4 regions of the Streptomyces sp. NPDC093510 genome follow, and region 1 is predicted to be linked to each of the others. Evidence: riboswitches for the same ligand, from Rfam matches in the RefSeq annotation. Region 1 holds a riboswitch; each other region holds the start of a gene.
What was found. Region 1 has a riboswitch for cyclic di-AMP ahead of AB0N81_RS33995 (transglycosylase family protein). Riboswitches for the same ligand answer to the same signal wherever they lie in the genome.

Region 1 (4,471 bases):
GGCGGCGCGGTTGGAGTCGAGGTTCGGGGCGAAGCCGCCCTCGTCGCCGAGGCCGGTGGCCAGGCCCTTGCTCTTCAGGACCTTCTTCAGCGTGTGGTAGACCTCGGTGCCCCAGCGCAGCGCCTCGGAGAAGGACTCCGCGCCGATCGGGGCGATCATGAACTCCTGGATGTCGACGTTCGAGTCGGCGTGCGACCCGCCGTTCAGGATGTTCATCATCGGGACGGGCAGCAGGTGCGCGTTCGGGCCGCCGAGGTAGCGGAACAGCGGCAGGTCGCTGGCCTCGGAGGCGGCGTGCGCGACGGCGAGCGAGACGCCGAGGATGGCGTTGGCGCCGAGCGAGGCCTTGTTGTCGGTGGCGTCCAGGTCGAACATGGCCTGGTCGATCAGGCGCTGCTCGGTGGCGTCGTAGCCGACGAGCTCCGGGCCGATCTGCTCGATGACGGCGAGGACGGCCTTCTCGACACCCTTGCCCTGGTAACGGTTGGGGTCACCGTCACGGAGTTCGATGGCCTCGAAAGCACCGGTGGAGGCACCGGACGGAACGGCGGCACGACCGGTGCTGCCGTCGTCGAGGCCGACCTCGACCTCGACCGTGGGGTTGCCTCGGGAGTCCAGGATTTCCCGGGCTACGACGACGTCGATGGACGGCACGAGCATCTCCTTCTGGGAGTGTGACGCGTAAACACGATTACGCCGGGCCGCTTCGGCCCTGCGTCTCCTGAGCCTAACCGGCCCGGAGGCTTCGGCCAGCCGACCGCCCGCCCCCTGGGACGGCACAAGGCCCAAATGGCGCGGAATCCGGGCGTAAGACCGTGTTGGTCACGTTTTCTACTCGCTAGTAGCGAACACCGGGGACTGCCGCGGGGCGGACATGGCCCCGCCCCGGTGCGTACGGGGGATACACGCACCGGGGCGGGGAGCCCGTGGGGACGGGGACGGCCGTGCGTCCGCCGAGGCACGGCCGCGACCGGGGGCCTAGCTGAGGTGCAGCTGCTGGCCCGGGTAGATGAAGTCGGCGTTGTCGATGATGTCGCCGTTGAGCTTGTAGACCTTCTGCCAGCCGCCCTTGACGTCGTGCGACTCGGCGATCTTCGACAGGGTGTCGCCCGTCTTGACCTTGTACTCGCCGTCGCCCTTCTCGACCTTCTTGCCGGTCGGGGTCTCGACGGTCTTCTTGGTCTCGGTCTGCGGCGTCGGCTGCGGCTTGGGAGCGGCCGGCTTCGGCGCGGCCTGCTGCTGCGGAGCGGCCTGCTGCTGCGTCTGCTGCGGCTGCGGCTTGCTCTGCTGCTGCGGAGCCTGCTCCTGCGAGCCGCCGCCGCTGCTGGGCGAGGCGCCCGAGAGGCCGACGCCACAGGACGGCCAGGCGCCCTTGCCCTGGCCGGCGAGGACCTTCTCGGCGATCTCGATCTGCTGGGCCTTGGAGGCCTTGTCGGCGGTCGGCGCGTACTTCGTACCGCCGTACGCGGCCCAGGTGGAGGCGGAGAACTGCACGCCACCGTAGTAACCGTTGCCGGTGTTGATGGACCAGTTGCCACCGGACTCGCACTGGGCGACGGCGTCCCACTCGGACGTGGTGGCGGCGGAGGCCGAGCCGGCCGCCATCAGCGGGGCGGCGACGGCGGCGCCGGTCACGCCGACGAGCGTGGCGACACGGGTGGCCTTGGACGGGCGGCGGTGCTTGCCCTTGCCGGAAAGCAGCATGAGTTGATCCCCTACACCGACGCCTGCGAGGTGAGCTGTCGGGTTCGGGCCGATGTGGTTGCCCGGTCGCTCTCTCACGAGTGCGACTTCACCCCTAGCCGTTTCCGGCACTTACCTTGGGTCCCCCGCTCCTGCCCACGGCGCTCTTGAGCGACGACTGTTCCCGTCCGGCCGTTGGCAGGATTCGGCGTACCGACCGGCGGGGCCCACCAGTGGCGAGCGGTCACGACCGTAGACACCCGACCCACTGAATTTCAAAGACGATCAGGGCTTCTGAGACCCATCTCTCACTCGCGCCAAACCGGACATCAGGTGCCAAGTCCCCCGCAGACGCATCGTCAATTTCCGTTACTTTTCGCCCAGATCGAGGCTCTGACCGGGGAGGATGAGGTCCGGGTCGCCTCCGACGGTCTTCTTGTTCTCGCTGTAGAGCTCGTGCCAGCCACCGTCGACCCCGAGGTCGTCCGCGATGACCGAGAGGTTGTCTCCGGAGCGCACCGTGTACGTCCCGTCGGCGACCTTCTCGGTGCGCTCACCGCCGCGCGAGGCGTGCCGTCCCGGACGGTCGCCGGAGCTGTCGCCCTCGTCCGCGCGGTCGCCGCGGTGGCGGCCTGAGGAACCGTCGGACTTCGCGGCGTCGTCCGCCGGGTCGGTCGACTTCTCGGGCGTGGGCGAAGTGGCGCCGTCGTCGCCGGACTTGCCGGACTCGCCCTTGCCGTCGGCCTTTTCGGCGTCGTCCTTGCCGCTTTCCTTGCTGCCCTTACCGCCCTTGTCGTCCTTTTCGCCGGACTCGTCGTGATTCTTGTCTCGTGCGTCCCCGCCGGAGGGCTTCTCCGAATCGGCGGAGTCCGAGGCCTCGTCGGAGGCTCCGCCGGACGACTTGTCCGTCTCCTCAGGGCTCTTGGAGTCCTTGGAGTCCTTGGAACCCTCAGAAGCCTTGGAGTCGGTCGAGTCGGGCGACTCGGGCGACTCGGGCGACTCGGGCGACTCGGAGGGCGTGGGCGCGATCGGGCCGCCCGGGTCGACGTCGGCCGCGGCGCCGTCCTGGGTGAGTCCGGCGATCGGGGCACAGCTCGGCCAGGCCGCGGTGCCCTTGTCGTCGAGGATCTTCTCCGCGACGGCGATCTGCTGCGAACGGCTGGCCTGGTCGGCGCTGGTCGCGTAGTCGAGGCCGCCGTACGCCTCCCACGTCTCCTGGGAGAGCTGGAGCCCTCCGTAGTAGCCGTTGCCGGGGTTGGCGCTCCACGCGCCGCCGCTCTCGCACTGGGCGAGCTTCTCCCACGTGGTGGTCTCGGCGGCGCTCGCGCCGGTGGCGCCGAGCAGCGGGATGGCGATGGCTGATCCGGTGACTCCTGCCGCGACGATGAGGGCCGGGGCCTGGCGGGGGCGTCGGTGACGACCATTGCCGGAGAGCATGCGGGTGCCTTTCAGGAGACTGCAGCGACGACTTGGACGCCTGGGGCGCTCAAGTCGTCGTGAACGTAGCCGCAGTCGAACGCTTGTCACAAGTCGATGCAGCGGAGATCACGTGAACATCACAGTCCTGACGGCCCGTCAGCAGGGTGTGCTCAGGACACCGTTTTCTGTGCGGTTGTGAACTCCACGGGCAGCGTGCGCAGTCCCCGCATGATCAGCCCGCCACGCCACCGCAAATCGTCGGGGTCGGCCGCCAGTTGCAGGTCGGGAAGGCGCCGCAGCAGCGTCGCGAGGGCCGTGCGGCCCTCCAGACGGGCGAGCGGGGCGCCCAGGCAGTAGTGGATTCCGTGCCCGTATCCGAGGTGCTGGTTGTCGCGGCGGGAGAGATCGAGGGTGTCGGGGTCGTCGAACCGGGCGGGGTCGCGGTCGGCCGCGGCGAGCACGACGAGGACGGGGTCGCCCGCCGCGATGTCCTGTCCGCCGATGCTGAGCGCCTCGGTCGCGAACCGCCAGGTGGCGAGCTCGACGGGCCCGTCGTAGCGGAGCAGTTCCTCGATGCCGGTCTCCAGGAGTCCGGTGTCGCCCTCGTCCAGCGCCCGCTGCAGCCGCTCGCGCTGCTCGGGGTGGGTGAGCAGCGCGTACATCCCGTTGCCGATGAGGTTGACGGTGGTCTCGAACCCGGCGAAGAGGAGGATGAAGGCCATCGCGGCGGCCTCGTTCTCGGTGAGGTGCTCGCCGTGGTCGGAGGCCTTGATGAGACCGGAGATGAGGTCGTCGCCCGGTTCGAGGCGCTTGCGGTGGATCAGCTCGGCGAGATAGCCGCGCATCTTCTTCACCGACCGCGCCACGCCGCCCCGGGGGCCTCCCCCGTGGCGGATCATCATGCCCGCCCAGTCCCGGAAGTCGTCCTGGTCCTCGCGGGGGACGCCGAGCAGGTCGCAGATGGCGTAGATGGGGAGTGGGAAGGCGAACTCGTGGATGAGGTCGGCGGTGCCCTTCTCGGCGAACCGGTCGATCAGGTCGTCGGTGAGTTCCTGCACGCGTGGCGCGAACTCGGCCACGCGGCGCGGCGTGAACGCCTTCGCGACGAGCCGGCGCAGCCGGGTGTGGTCCGGCGGGTCGATGTTGAGCAGATGCGTCATCAGCTCGGCCTTGCGCTCGCCCGGGATGCCGGTCTTGCCCTTGGCGTGGGCGGGCTCGGCGTGGTGGGCCGGGTTCTTGCTGAGCCGCTGGTCGGCGAGGGCCTGCCGCGCGTCCGCGTACCGGGTGACCAGCCAGGCCTCGACCCCGCTGGGGAGCCGCTGCCTGCTCACGGGCTCGTTGTCGCGCAGCCAGGCGTACGCGGGGTAGG
Region 2 (4,471 bases), on a different contig from region 1:
GGGCCATGCCGATCAGCGGCTGCCCGGCGAGGTCGGCGAGGTCGGCGAGCGGCAGCCGCGCCGTGCCGCTCGCGAGCGCGTGCCCCGGCCGGGTCACCAGGACCAGCTCCTCGACCAGGACCGGCTCGGCCGACACGGCGGCGGGCAGGGGCGCCGGGTCGGCGGGTTCGTAGGTGTGCGTGAGAGCCAGATCGATGTCGCCCGCCGCGACGGCCGCGACACCGAACGGCGGCTCATGGGCCGCCACTGTCAGCTCCACGTCGGGGTGGGCGCGGCGGAAGGCGGTCAGGACGGGCGGCGGCAGATGGATGCCGGCCGTCTGGAAGGTGCCCACACGCAGCCAGCCGCCGGAGAGCCCTGCGAGCCAGAGCCCCGCGAGCCGCGCCAGTTCGTGCCGTGCCGGGCCCGCTCCATCTCGTCGAGCACCCGACGGGCGTGGCCCACGAGCAGCTCACCCGCGTCGGTCGGCCGGGCCCCGCGATGGCGCCGGACGAGCAGGGCGACTCCCGCCTCCCGCGCCTTCACCGGCGTCGCCGCGGGCATGGTCGCCATGCCGGACGCCGACTTCACCGTCCTCGTACGCAATGCCCTGACCTCACGACGCGCCGGGGTGGCCTGCGCGGTCGGCATCGCAGGGGGACTCCTGGTGCACACCGCCCTCGCGGTGGCGGGAGTGGCCGCCGTGCTCGCCGCCGTACCCGCGCTCTTCAGGGCCCTCCAGATTGTCGGCGGCGGCTATGTGCTCTGCCTCGCCCACCGCGCGGGAACTGGGGCAGCACGCCGAGGAAGATGATCGACGCCTTGGGGTCGAGGGCGTTGGTGAGGAAGCCCTCGCGCAGGGTGGCGCTCGCCCTGCTGTGGTTCCCGGCCGTCGCGCCGCTGGTGGACCGGCTCGGCAGGTGGCTGCGCAGGCCCCGCGCCGCCCGTGCCGTCGAAGCCGTCACCGGCACCGCTCTCGGCGCATTGGGCGCGGTGCTCCTCCTCGGGCCCCTGACGGCCTGATGTCCGCTTCCTCCTCGGGCGGCGCCTCGGCGCGCGCCGCGGGCAGCCGCACGAGCCGCGGCAGTACGCCCCACAGCCCGACGCACACCAGCAGCGTCACCGCGCCCGCCGCGATGCCCGCGGCCCGCCCAGCCGTCACGTCGACGACGAGCAGCACGGAACCGGTGAGCGTCAGCACCAGCACGCCCAGTCCGGCCGCGGCGAGCCGGGACGACACCCGCACGATGAGCGGCTTGGCCCGCTGTTGGAACAGCGAGCGGTGCAGCGCGGCGGGTGCCGTGAAGAGCGCCGCGGCGAGCACCGCGAGCAGCAGTGTCGTGACGTAGGTGCCGCGCTGCAAGGCGTCGAGCGACGGGAAGCGCGGACTGAAGGCGAGGGTGAGCAGGAAGGCGAAGAGGATCTGGACGCCGGTCTGCGTCACCCTCAACTCCTGGAGCAGCTCCGCGAAGTTGCGGTCCGCGCGCTCCAACGGCGTTTCGTTGCGCGCGGTACAGGAATACTCGGTGGCCATCGCGCACGGGTATCCCTGCCGGCGCGCTCCAAGCACCGGCACCTGGCGGTGCGAGGTGCGCGCCGAACCGGCCGCGGCGAGGTCAGCGCACCCTGCCGTACCAGACGCTGTTGGACCAGATCTTCTCCAGGCGCACCACGGTTCCCCGCTTGGGGGCGTGCCAGATGCGGTTGTTACCCGCATAGATCCCGACGTGGTAGACGTTCCGGCCGGAGTGGAAGAACACCAGGTCGCCACGGGACCGCTGGGACCGGGAGATGTGCTTGGTCTTGTTGTACTGCGCGGAGGTGGTGCGCGGCAGCTTCTTGCCCGTCTTCTTGAACGAGTAGAGCGTCAGCCCCGAGCAGTCGAACCGGTTGGGTCCCACTGCCCCGTAGCCGTACGGGGAGCCCTTCTTGGACGCCGCGATCTTGAGCGCCTTGGTCCCGTGAGTGGCTGCCTCGGCCTCCGACGTGAGCCCGGGGGCCACGACGGTGCCGCCCACGACGGCGAGCGTGAGGACCGATGCGGCACCGGTCCTGCTGAGCAGCGACGGAACATGATTCAGCGCGGTCATGCGCAACCCTTCGTCAGCCGCCTGTGAAGGATGACCTGTCGGGTTCGGGCAGGCGAAGATGCCCGGCCGCGTCATGCTCTGCGGCTTAACCCCAAGGGCGTCGTCCGGACTTTGCGGACGGGCCCGTCGTACCTGGGTCCTCCACTCCTGCCGTTGCACCGATGTCGACCGGTCATCCGGGTGGCGGCAGGACTCGGCGTCCGCCCGGACCGCCCCGCCGCTGTGGCGGGGGCTTGTCGTCGGAAGGGATCTTGACCCGAGATGGGCCCGAAAACCGAGCCGAAACGGCGTTTTGTGAGGCTCCTCACGACTGACCTGTTCAGGTGGACACTGCCGAATCGGGCTCGCCGCGACACCGTCTGACGACCGCTCGACCAGCAACGGAATGCGTAATTCCGCCCCTGATGTACTCGCTGGGCGCAACTTCGGACCGTGCCACGAAGGACGATTGTCTACGCCGTCCGTGGTAGCCCGACTGGTCCGTTTCGAAGTCGCCCCGGACGTTCCCGTGTTCGAGGGGAGGCTTGGCCGACGGGGTTTCAGCAGCCGTGCCGGGGTGGCACGGTGACCCGTTCGGTGCGCCGCTCGCCGTCGAGAACGCGCAGCGCCCGGGCGAGTGTGGGGGTGTGCACCTCGCTCTCGCCCCGGTGGTGCATGAGGGCGAGCGCGTCCCGCAGGGCGCTCACCCGGCCCACCAGGGCCTGGGCGGCGCGGAGTCCGCCGTAGGTGTGCTCGGCGCGGGCCGGATTGATCCGGCCCAGCAGGTCGACGACTTCGAGATAGCGGTCCACCAACTCCGCCTCGGCGCGGGTCAGGGCGGGCAGGGGCGGCAGCTCGGGCGGCAGCATCGGCACTTCACCTCGGGTCGTGGGCGGCGAGCGAGCTCTTGCGGCTCGGGACGATCCGGTCCACGAAGCCGTACTCCAGGGCTGCCGGGGCGTCGAAAATCTTGTCCCGCTCGATGTCCGCGGTGACCCGCTCCCGGCTCTGTCCTGTGTGCCGGGCGAGCAGCTCCTCCAACAGCCGCCGGGTGCGCAGGAGTTCGTCGGCCTGGATCGCCAAGTCCGTGGCCTGACCCTGGATCGGTTCGGCGACGGCGGGCTGGTGGATCAGGACGCGCGCGCCGGGCAGCGCGAACCGTTTGCCGGGGGTGCCGGCGGCGAGCAGGGCGGCGGCGCCCGAAGCGGCCTGGCCGAGGCAGATCGTCTCCACGTCACAGCTGACGAACCGCATCGTGTCGTAGATCGCGGTCATCGCGCTGAAGGAGCCGCCGGGGGAGTTGATGTACAGCGAGATGTCGCGGTCGGGCGCCTGGTGCTCAAGGTGCATGAACTGGGCCATCACGTCGTTGGCCGAGGTGGCGTCGATGGGGGTGCCGAGGAAGACGATCCGCTCCTCGAGGAGCTTGGAGTACGGATCCATGGTCCGCGTCCCCGAGCTTGAGCGTTCGGTGAACTCAGGCAGTACGTGGCGTGCGGAGGGTGCGGAGGGGTGGGCGGACGGACGCTTCATGACTCGCCTCTCTTCTGCCGGTCGTGGAGTGGGCCGGACTCTGTAAAAAATGTACAGGACGTACGTTGGGTGGGGAGGGGATTATCGTCTTCTAGGCATGGAGCGGTACAAGGGTGAAAGAGAGCTGCTGGCCCTTGAGGTGGACGTGATCCACGGGCTGGTCCACGGGCCCGGGCGGGGCGGCGACGGGTTGCCGAGGCCGGGGCTGCCGAGGGCGATGGACCCGTCGGTGCGGGCGGTCATGGCCTGGTCGCCGGGCGCGCGGGTGCTGGCACTGGGAGCGGAGGTCGCGGCGGCTATGGGGGAGGGCGGTGGCCGCGGTGATGTGGACCGCCACGGTGGCTTCGAGGCGTGCGGTGACTCCGAGGCGTGCGGTGAGCCCGACGCTTGCGGTGATGTTGGTGCCTGCGGTGACGCCGACGCCTGCCGTGAGTCCGACGACGCCTGCGGTGCTCTCCGTGCCTGCCGTGGTTTCGACGTCTGCCGTGAGTCCGGCGCCTGCGGTGTTCTCCATGCCTGCGGTGGCGCCGACGCCTGCCGTGCCTCCGACACCTGCGGTGAGCCCGGCGGATGTGGGCATTTCGGCGGGATGGAACAGCCGTACGTGCCGGGTGGGCCGCCGGAGATCCTGGTGCGGATCGCCGCCACCCGCACCGCCGCCGGTGACCCGGTCTCGGTCCGGGGCGGCCCCAGCTTCACCTTCCCGGACCACCTCGCCGGGGCGTGGTCGGCCCCGCTGCCTCTCCTGCTCTCCGACACCGAAGGGCGGGCCGCGGCAAGGGAGTTGACCCGACCCGACAACTGGCAGCCCGGCGAGTGGGCGGAGCTGGTCTCCGGTGCGGCGGGGGAGTGGGCGATGGCCGTGCACGACGGCTCGCCCGTGTCGATCT
Region 3 (4,471 bases), on a different contig from region 1:
CGCCCTGCGCCTGGCCGCGTCGGGCGAGATGGAACGGGCCGAGTCCGCGTCTCGCGCCGCCGCCGCGAGCCTGGACGGCGCCGGCATGCCGGGCATGCGCACGGGCCTCCTGCCGCTGGCACTGGTGTCCCTGCGCCTGGCACAGCTCCTGCCGCCCCACGTCGACCTGAACGCGGACTGGGGCCCGTACCGCCCCTGGGCCGAAGCGCTCGCCCTCGCGGAGACCGGCCGCCACGACCAGGCACACGCGGCACTGCGCGCCTTGCCCGAACCGCCCCCGGACCTGCTGTACGAGGCACTCTGCTGCGTGGAGGCCGAGGCGGCCCTGCGATCGGACGACCGGAGCACACTCGCGAGGGTCCGGTCACGCCTGCTGCCCGCCGCGGGGCAGGTGGCCGGTGCCGGCAGCGGCGTACTCACCACCGGCCCCGTGGACCGCTGGCTCGCCCGCATCACGGACGCGCTCGACTGGTGACAAGGCGTCATGACCCGTCACAACAGGGGTACTCGGCGTCCCATGAATCTGTCCAAGCCGCTGAAGACCGCGTTGGCCCTGTTGCTGATGTACGCGTTCTGCGTGCTCCTCTTCCGCTTCCGGCGCGACGGGATGGACTGGGGCCCCGCCCTGCTGATCGGGTTGGTGGCCGCCCCGCTGGCTCTAATGCTCTCCTGGGTCAGCGAACGGCTGAACGGCAAGGGGCAACGAGCAGGGCTGCGTTGGCGGGAGCGTCGACGGAGTGGCAGCTCAGGCTGACGCCGACGTGAGGTGGCGCGCCCGCCCGGCGCGACGGCGAGGAGGGGCGGGAGGGCGATGCGCGCGCCGACGGCCGAGGCACCGGAGCGGAGCGTCAGGTGCTTTCTTGCCGAAAAGAGCCTTCGTGCCGACACTGAGCCCATGATCAGCGATCCCATGATCAGCGCGACGCGTGAACCACTGCCCGGGGGAGGACTCGTCCTCGCCGTCCCGGACGGCGACCGGGGCCTGCCCCCACTGCGCTTCGAGGGGGCTGCGGACCGCGGGTGGAACCTCCTCCAGGGCGAACAGCCGCTGATCCAGGCCCGGTCGGAGGGCGACGGCTGCTGCCGCGACCTCCACCTCCGCCGCCTGCCGGGCCACCGCTCCCCGCTGCCGCCCCTGACCGCCGCGGCGATGCGCGCCGGCACCGACTGGCCTCACCGGTACGCGCGATGGCTGCTGGCAGAGGAGAGCCCCAGTCCGCTCCACCACGGCCGCTGGCGCCTGACCACGCGCACGGCCTTCGCTCCGGGCATCTGGAGCTGCGACCTCGTCCGCGACTGGCCCGACGCGACCCTCGAGCTGCTCTGCGGGGGCGGCTGGCACGGAGTCCTGCCGCTGCGCCCGCTCCCGGCGCCGGACGCCCCACGGGTGAAGGCCTACCGTAAATACGTCCGCGAGAAGACCCTCGCCCCGGTCCTGCTGTGGTGGGTGTCCTTCTTGGACGGCTGGCTGCTCCTCGACGGCCACGACAGGGCTGCGGCGGCGCTGGCGGAGGGCGTACAGCCGGACTGTGTGGAACTGGCCCGCGTACCGGACGACGCCGACTGGCGGAGGACCGCCGACCAGATCACCGAGGCACACGAGGAACGGATGGCGCGCTTGGCCGCGCGCCCCGCGGGCCCGCACACCGCACGGCAGCGGCAGGCCCTGGAACGGGGCTACGCCGACGTACTCTCCACCCTCCCGTACGACGCGGGGGCGACCCCGGTGACGGGACCGGAGACGGTCTAGTACGGACCGTTCACGTTGTCGATCGAGCCGTACCGGTCGGCCGCGTAGTTGCAGGCGGCGGTGATGTTGGCGACCGGGTCGAAGCTGTCCGTCGACGTGCCGGGCACGTGGTAGGCGGAGAACGTGGGGCCGATGACCTGGAGGAGCCCCTTCGAGGGGATGCCGGCCGCGGCGTTGGAGTCCCAGTTGTTGATGGCCAGCGGGTTGCCGGAGGACTCGCGCATGATGTTGCGGTGGATGCCCTCGTACGTGCCGGGGATGCCGCGCTCGGCCATGATGTCGAGCGACTCCTTGATCCAGCCGTCGAGGTTGTCGGCGTAGGACTTCGGCGCCGTGGCAGCGGCGGGCTCGGCGGCGGCCGTGCGCTCGGACCGGTCCGCCCGCTCGGCGGCCGGCTTCTCGGCCGGGGCCTGCTCACCAAGGGTGAGCTCGAGGCCGGGGTGGATCAGCTTCGGGTCGTTGCCGAGGGCGCCGCGGTTGACCTCGTACAGCTTCTGCCAGCCGCCGCTCACGGAGTGGTCCTGGGCGATCTTGGCGAGGGAGTCGCCCGCGACGACGACGTAGGTCTTCGGGGCCGCGGCGGGCTTGGCGGCCGCGACGGGCTCCGCCGCACCGGCGGAGGTCGCGCCGAGCACCGGGAGAACGAGCACGGCTCCGCCCGTGCCCGCGGCGGCGACGCTCCGGGAGAGCGGGCTGGACTTGGGACGGCGGTGCTTTCCCTTTGCGGGCATGACGAATTCCTCTCCGTCGCCTGCGAGGTGAGCTGTCGGGTTCGGACGGGAGCTGTCCGGTCACACGGTGGGCGTGACTTCACCCCGAGCCGTTCCGGAATCCGGATCGGCGGCTTACCTGGGTCCCCCGCTCCTGCCGTGCGTAAGTGAGTGGGTGGTGGGAGAGTTTCCGGACAGCGGCAGGATTCGGCGTTCCGTCCGGATTGACATTGACGTTAAGCGAGAAAGCCCGGACGGAACAAGGCGCGAATTCGAATGGAGAATGCGCGGCCCTCTTTGATCGAATAGCCCAACTCTCTTTGCGTGGAACGGAAGCGCGCTCGATGCTCGGTGGGGAGGGAGGCTATGGCGTGACTCATTTCACTTGCGCACTCCGCAAGGAGGGCGAAAGTCCCGCACACGCAGCCAAAGGTCTAGATGGTTGCGTTCTGCGCAAATATGGACATATGGATGCCTGATGACTGCTCAGTTGAGGAATGGCTGCTCAGTCGAGGAATGTGGGAGTGGGGCGATCCGGCACCGAAAACCTGTCGCCCCGTCAATATCGGTTTGCCTCGACTCCGCGTCGGCGTCATCACTCGGAAAGAGGGTGGCGCTTCGGCGGAACGGGTGTCAGTCGGTAGGAATCGCCGTGGGATATCACGCGGCCGGCGGTCGGCTCGGGGAAGTGGGTGCCCAGAATAAGGGTTTCGGTATCGGCGAGAGAGGCGAACAGGTTTCGGCGCGACACTTCGGCCTGTTCCGGGTCGATGTCGACGCAACTGCCGATGTGCGGGTGGGGGAGTTGGACAGGGTGGTGGACCAAGTCGCCGGATATAAGCGCTGTTTCTCCGCGGCTGCTCACCTGTACGGCGATGTGGCCCGGAGTGTGACCGGGCGTGGGCGTGAGGCGTAGGCCGGGGGCGACGTCGACGCCGCCGTCCGGGACGTCGACGAGGTCGAGCAGTCCGGCGTCCGCGATCGGGTGCACGGAGTCGCGGAACATCTGCCGCCGCGGTTCGTCCATGTCGTACCCGGCCCAGAAGTCCCACTCGGTCCGGGAGGTGAGGTAGCGGGCGTTGGGGAAGGTCGGGGCCCAAGTGCCCTCCATCTCCCGGGTGTTCCAGCCGACGTGGTCCGTGTGCAGATGGGTCAGGACGACCAGGTCGACCGATTCCGGTGGGAAGCCGGCGTCGGTCAGGCGCCGCAGGTAGTCGGTGCGAAGGTCGTGCCATGCCGGGTTGGCCCGCGTCTTGCCGTTGCCGATACCGGTGTCGACCAGCACCCGCAGGGTGCCCAAGGTGAACGCGAAGCTGTGGCTGTCGAGGTGCAGGACGCCCTCGTCGTCGGCGAATTCGGGGCGCAGCCAGGGCTGCTGTGCAATCACGTCGGCCGTGGCGTCGGGCAGGAGCCAGGGGCCGGTCGAGGGTGGCAGGGGAATCTCGTCGATGCGGTGTACGGCGATGTCGCCAACGGTCCAGTAGGGGGTCGTGACGGACGGCCTGGCCTGGTGGGCGGTCGAGGTCGGCATGTCTGGTCCTTCCTTCATCCGATTTAAAAGCTAAGCGTTTGCGTTAAGTGAGCGTAGGGCCTACGGTCGTCCTAACGCAAACGCTTAGCTTTTAGTCGTCTGCTGCTCCGCACGACAAGGAAAGGCATCGCCATGCCCACCACCGCCGAACGACTCTCACCGCTGGAGGCCGCCCGATGGGCCGCGCGCTCCGGGCTTCCGCTGGGAAGTGACCGCCACCAGGCGGTCGCGGCCACGGCCGATCACATCCACTCCGTTGTCGCCGTCCTGCGGGAACTGGACTTCGCCGACACCCCGCCCACCGCCCACCGCACCGGAGAGGAGGGCCGCCATGCAGCCGTATGAGCTGTCCGTCACCGCCGCCGCGGCCGAGATGGAGGCACGGCGCCTCTCACCCGTAGAGCTCGTGGACTCCGTGCTGGACCGGATCGAGCAGACGGAGCCCCGCCTCCAGGCCTATGTCACGGTGACCGCGGAGCG
Region 4 (4,471 bases), on a different contig from region 1:
CCGCAGGGCAGCGGCCTCGACACCGCCGCCGAGCTGAAGAAGTACTGGTTCGGGCAGGGCACCTACGTCGACGGGCTCTCCCAGGAGACCTGCCGCAACTTCAAGCACGCCGGCTACTCCCTCGCGGCCGCCTCGCACCTGGCGGAGACGGCCCGCCACCAGGGCGTCGACCTGTACGGGGAGGTCAGGGACCGGCTGCGGGCCGCCTTCGAGTTCCACGCCAAGTACCAGCTGGGCGCGCGCGTGCCGCCCTGGCTGTGCGGCGGCAAGGTGCGGCGCGACCTGGGGCCCGACACGGAGGTCGGCCTGAACCACCTGCGGGGGCGGCTGCACCTGGAGATGCCGCAGACCCAGAGGTACACGGAGCAGCGGCGGCCGGAGGGGACGGACGGCCTCTTCGTGGCCTGGGAGACGCTCACGCACGCCGACAGCGCGTAGGGGTTCACGCGCCTGGGGCCGAAGTGGTTCGACGCACCCCTTCGGATGACGTAGAGTTGTGTTTACCGACGCGGGGTGGAGCAGCTCGGTAGCTCGCTGGGCTCATAACCCAGAGGTCGCAGGTTCAAATCCTGTCCCCGCTACTGAAGGCCTGAGGCCGGGAAGCATCAGCTTCCCGGCCTCAGGTGTTTCCCGGCCCCGTAACCCGGTCGGCCCGCATCAGCTCGCACCCTTCCCCCGCTGCGGGAACCCTGAGTGGAGCGCGGTGATGGGCGCGGAGGCGGCGGGAGACAAGCGGTGGGGCAGCGAGGAGGACCCGACAACAGGGGGGCCAGGGGGGCCACCGGGCCCGAGCGGACCTTCGTCCGTGTGCTGCCCCTCCTGCTCCTCGTCGTCGGTGTCCTGTACGACGCCGCGACCCCGCCGGAGTTCACCGCCGCCCCGCTCTTCACGGCGGCCCCCCTGATCGCCGCTCCCTTCTACTCGCTGCTCAACACCGTCCTGACCGGCGCGGCGGCCACGTGCGCCGTCCTCGTCCTGCACTACGGCAACAGCGTCGGCGCCCACGTGGAGGCCGTCACCGAGGTGCTCACCGTGGCGACCGTCGCCGCCCTGGCGATCGTCATCAACCGTGTCGTCCGGCGCGGCAACGACCGGCTCGCCATCGCCCGCTCCATCTCCGAGGCCACCCAGCGCGCCGTGCTGCCCGCGCCCGACCCGCGCATCGGCGGGCTCGACATCGCGGCGCGGTACGAGGCCGCGCAGGCCGACGCGTTCATCGGGGGCGATCTGTACGCGGTGCAGGACACCCCGCACGGCGTGCGGCTCATCGTCGGGGACGTACGGGGCAAGGGCATGGGCGCGGTCGCGGCGGTCGCCGTCGTCATCGGTGCCTTCCGGGAGGCCGCCGAGCAGGAGGCGAGCCTGGAGGCGGTGGCGCAGCGCCTGGAGCGGGCGCTCGCACGTGAGGGCACCCGGCGCGACGGGCTCGACGCGTTCGAGGGGTTCACGACCGCCGTGCTCGCCGAGATCCGGCACGGGGAGGGTTCCGTACGCCTGATCAACCGCGGGCACCCGCCGCCGCTGCTGCTGCGCGGTGACGGGCGGCTGTGCGTCATGTCGGCGAGCGAGCCCGCGCTGCCGCTCGGCATGGGTGATCTGGGGTTCTGGCCGGACCGGGCGGACGAGTCGGAGTTCCCGCCCGGCGCGACGCTGCTCCTCTACACGGACGGCCTGTCGGAGGCGCGCGACGCGGAGGGGGAGTTCTACGATCCCGCGGCGCGGCTCGGCGGGCGGATCTTTCCCGGCCGCGGCGGGCCGCACGCGCTGCTCGCCGCCCTCGCGGGGGAGGTGCGGCGGCACACCGGGGGCGCCATGACGGACGACATGGCGCTGCTCGCGGTGCGGCGTCCCGTCGCCGGCGATCCGGAGGTCACCACCGGTGACTGAAGGGCACCCCTCCGCATAACAACTGACACACTGTCAAGAAAATGTGAAGCTCCGGTGTTTGGTGACCCCGGGTCAACTCGCCCCGTTCCGCCCCCTCGTGTCCCGGTACGTACAGCCGGTGAGCGTTAACGATCAGCTGGAACAGCTTGGAATACGGACCCGCTGTCTATTAACGTTCGATAACGCAGCGCGGTCGTCCCAGCCGTCACTAGAGGCGGCTCCGCGCGCACGCGCCTAATCCCGCAAGGGAGCCGGGGAACCACCAACTTGGGGTGAATCGGGCATCTGTGCATCCGTGCCAGGTGTTCGTAGGAGACCTTCCTGCTCCGAACCCGTCAGCTAACCCGGTAGGCGAGAAGGAAGGAAAGGAGCGCGCCCCAGTGGCGTCCAACCGGCCTGCCCCCCGAGCCGTGTACATACCGAATGACGACGACTTCGGTTCGTACGACGAGGACTCCCTCGACGCCTTCGAGGAGTGGAACCCCACCGAGGAGTCCATCCGTCCCGTCCGCGGCAGGCACCGCGTGCACAAGAAGAGCGGCGGCGGGCTCGCGCGCAGCTCCACCGTGCTCGGCGTGGGCGTCATCGCCGCCGTCGGCGCGGGCGGCATCGCCACCGCGCAGGACGGCAAGCCGCCGGTCTCCATATCGATGCCCGACCTGCCGGGCGTGGGCGCCGTCGCGGACTCGCTGCCGGAGGCCAAGTCCCTTCCCGGCGTCGGGTCGTTGATGTCCGACGACTCGGCGGACACGAACGCGTCCGCCGTCGCGGCCCCCCTCACCGCCGCGGGTGTCAGCACCACCGACGCCGAGCAGGGCACCACCGACGCGGGCGAGGCGCTGCGCGCCCGCATCATGCAGCAGGCCGAGAACCAGCAGAACCAGGCGGACACCGCCGTGCGGACCGCGGCCGAGCAGGCCGCCGCCGAGCAGGCCGCCGAGGAAGCCGCCGACCAGCAGAAGGCGGCCGAGAAGGCCGCGGACGCCAAGGCCGCCGCCAAGAAGAAGAAGGAGGAGGAGGCCCGGAAGGCGAAGGCCGAGGCCGAGCGCCTGGCCAAGCTCGCCAAGAGCTACGCCATCCCCACCTCCTCGTACACCCTCACGTCGCACTTCGGTGACGCCGGTTCCATGTGGTCCTCCGGGCACCACACGGGTCTGGACTTCGCCGCTCCCACGGGTACCCCCCTCAAGGCGGTGCACACCGGCACCGTCAAGGAGGCCGGCTGGGCGGGGGCCTACGGCTACCGCACCGTGCTCGAACTCGAGGACGGCACGGAGGTCTGGTACTGCCACCAGTCCTCGCTCAACGTCAGCGCGGGCCAGAAGGTCAGCACGGGCGATGTGATCGGCCGCGTCGGCGCGACAGGCAACGTCACGGGCCCGCACCTCCACCTGGAGGTCCACACGCCCGGCGGCGCCGGGATCGACCCCCTCGGCTGGCTGCAGAGCAAGGGCCTGAACCCCTGACATGACCCCGCCGGTTTCGTGAGCCATACACGGAACGGAATTAGGTCTCCGGTCGGCGCGTTGAGCGACGTATGACTTCTCTTCGCCAGCTCGGCTCTTCCGACCTCGAGGTCTTCCCCCTCTCCCTCGGCGGCAACGTCTTCGGCTGGACCGCGGACCGTACGGCGTCCTTCGACGTCCTCGACGCCTACACCGCGGCCGGCGGCAACTTCATCGACACCGCCGACGTCTATTCGGCCTGGGTGGAGGGCAACCGGGGCGGCGAGTCCGAGACGCTCATCGGCGAGTGGCTGGCCGAGCGCGGCAACCGCTCCGACGTCGTCATCGCCACGAAGGCCGGCGCGCACCCCGAGTACAAGGGCCTCTCCGCCACCACCGTCAAGGGCGCGGTCGACGCTTCGCTGCGCCGCCTCGGCACCGACTACATCGACCTCTACTACACCCACTACGACGATCCGTCGGTCCCCGTCGAGGAGATCATCGGCACGCTCGACGAACTGGTCACGGCCGGCAAGGTGCGGGCGATCGCGGCCTCCAACATCAGCCCCGAGCGGCTCCAGGAGTCCCTCGACTTCTCCGACCGCGAGGGCCTCGCGCGGTACGTCGCGCTGCAGCCGCACTACAACCTCGTCTCCCGCGACACCTACGAGGGCCCGCTCCAGGAGGTCGCCTCCCGCTCCGGACTCGCGGCCGTCCCCTATTACGCGCTCGCGTCCGGCTTCCTCACCGGCAAGTACCGCCCGGGTGCGCAGGTGGAGAGCGCGCGGAGCGGCCGGGTCGAGGAGTACGTGGGGAGCGAGCGGGGCGACCGTGTCCTCGCCGCGCTCGACGAGATCGCCGCGGCGCGGGGCGCCCAGGTCGCGACCGTGGCGCTCGCCTGGCTGACGGCACAGCCCACCGTGGCGGCGCCGATCGCCTCCGCGCGCACGGTGGAGCAGCTGCCCGCCCTGCTCGCGGTCGGAGACCTGGAGCTGACGGAGCCGGAGATCGCGGCGCTGACCACCGCGTCCGCCTGACCGCCACGTCCGCCTGACCGCCATGCCCGCCTGACGCCCGGCGCTCAGCCGTCGCGGTAGGGGTTGTACGCCGGGTAGCCGTACGCCGGGTGGGGCTGCGGC

Region 2: it holds a riboswitch for cyclic di-AMP, as region 1 does, so the genes downstream of both, AB0N81_RS41505 (C40 family peptidase) here and AB0N81_RS33995 (transglycosylase family protein) in region 1, are expected to answer to the same signal.
Region 3: it holds a riboswitch for cyclic di-AMP, as region 1 does, so the genes downstream of both, AB0N81_RS12110 (LysM peptidoglycan-binding domain-containing protein) here and AB0N81_RS33995 (transglycosylase family protein) in region 1, are expected to answer to the same signal.
Region 4: it holds a riboswitch for cyclic di-AMP, as region 1 does, so the genes downstream of both, AB0N81_RS37885 (M23 family metallopeptidase) here and AB0N81_RS33995 (transglycosylase family protein) in region 1, are expected to answer to the same signal.

The regions. Positions count from the first base shown of each region.
Region 1 is NZ_JBFBEE010000028.1:35,163-39,633, forward strand. Features, by position in the region: gene eno (phosphopyruvate hydratase) at 1-654, opposite strand, end outside; gene AB0N81_RS33995 (transglycosylase family protein) at 979-1,704, opposite strand; cyclic di-AMP (ydaO/yuaA leader) riboswitch at 1,709-1,857, opposite strand; gene AB0N81_RS34000 (transglycosylase family protein) at 2,053-3,120, opposite strand; gene AB0N81_RS34005 (cytochrome P450) at 3,273-4,471, opposite strand, start outside.
Region 2 is NZ_JBFBEE010000053.1:2,516-6,986, forward strand. Features, by position in the region: partial or broken gene AB0N81_RS41485 (LysR substrate-binding domain-containing protein) at 1-516, opposite strand, end outside; gene AB0N81_RS41490 (LysE family transporter) at 551-793, shown strand; gene AB0N81_RS41495 (hypothetical protein) at 790-1,002, shown strand; gene AB0N81_RS41500 (DUF6328 family protein) at 941-1,513, opposite strand; gene AB0N81_RS41505 (C40 family peptidase) at 1,596-2,069, opposite strand; cyclic di-AMP (ydaO/yuaA leader) riboswitch at 2,073-2,249, opposite strand; gene AB0N81_RS41510 (hypothetical protein) at 2,609-2,917, opposite strand; gene AB0N81_RS41515 (ATP-dependent Clp protease proteolytic subunit) at 2,925-3,581, opposite strand; gene AB0N81_RS41520 (GNAT family N-acetyltransferase) at 3,679-4,471, shown strand, end outside.
Region 3 is NZ_JBFBEE010000006.1:207,251-211,721, forward strand. Features, by position in the region: gene AB0N81_RS12095 (BTAD domain-containing putative transcriptional regulator) at 1-475, shown strand, start outside; gene AB0N81_RS12100 (hypothetical protein) at 518-754, shown strand; gene AB0N81_RS12105 (hypothetical protein) at 896-1,750, shown strand; gene AB0N81_RS12110 (LysM peptidoglycan-binding domain-containing protein) at 1,747-2,481, opposite strand; cyclic di-AMP (ydaO/yuaA leader) riboswitch at 2,486-2,648, opposite strand; gene AB0N81_RS12115 (MBL fold metallo-hydrolase) at 3,056-3,991, opposite strand; gene AB0N81_RS12120 (hypothetical protein) at 4,124-4,336, shown strand; gene AB0N81_RS12125 (amidase) at 4,323-4,471, shown strand, end outside.
Region 4 is NZ_JBFBEE010000036.1:53,310-57,780, forward strand. Features, by position in the region: gene AB0N81_RS37870 (alginate lyase family protein) at 1-438, shown strand, start outside; tRNA gene AB0N81_RS37875 (tRNA-Met) at 508-581, shown strand; gene AB0N81_RS37880 (PP2C family protein-serine/threonine phosphatase) at 736-1,887, shown strand; cyclic di-AMP (ydaO/yuaA leader) riboswitch at 2,109-2,256, shown strand; gene AB0N81_RS37885 (M23 family metallopeptidase) at 2,298-3,353, shown strand; gene AB0N81_RS37890 (aldo/keto reductase) at 3,425-4,369, shown strand; gene AB0N81_RS37895 (PrsW family intramembrane metalloprotease) at 4,414-4,471, opposite strand, start outside.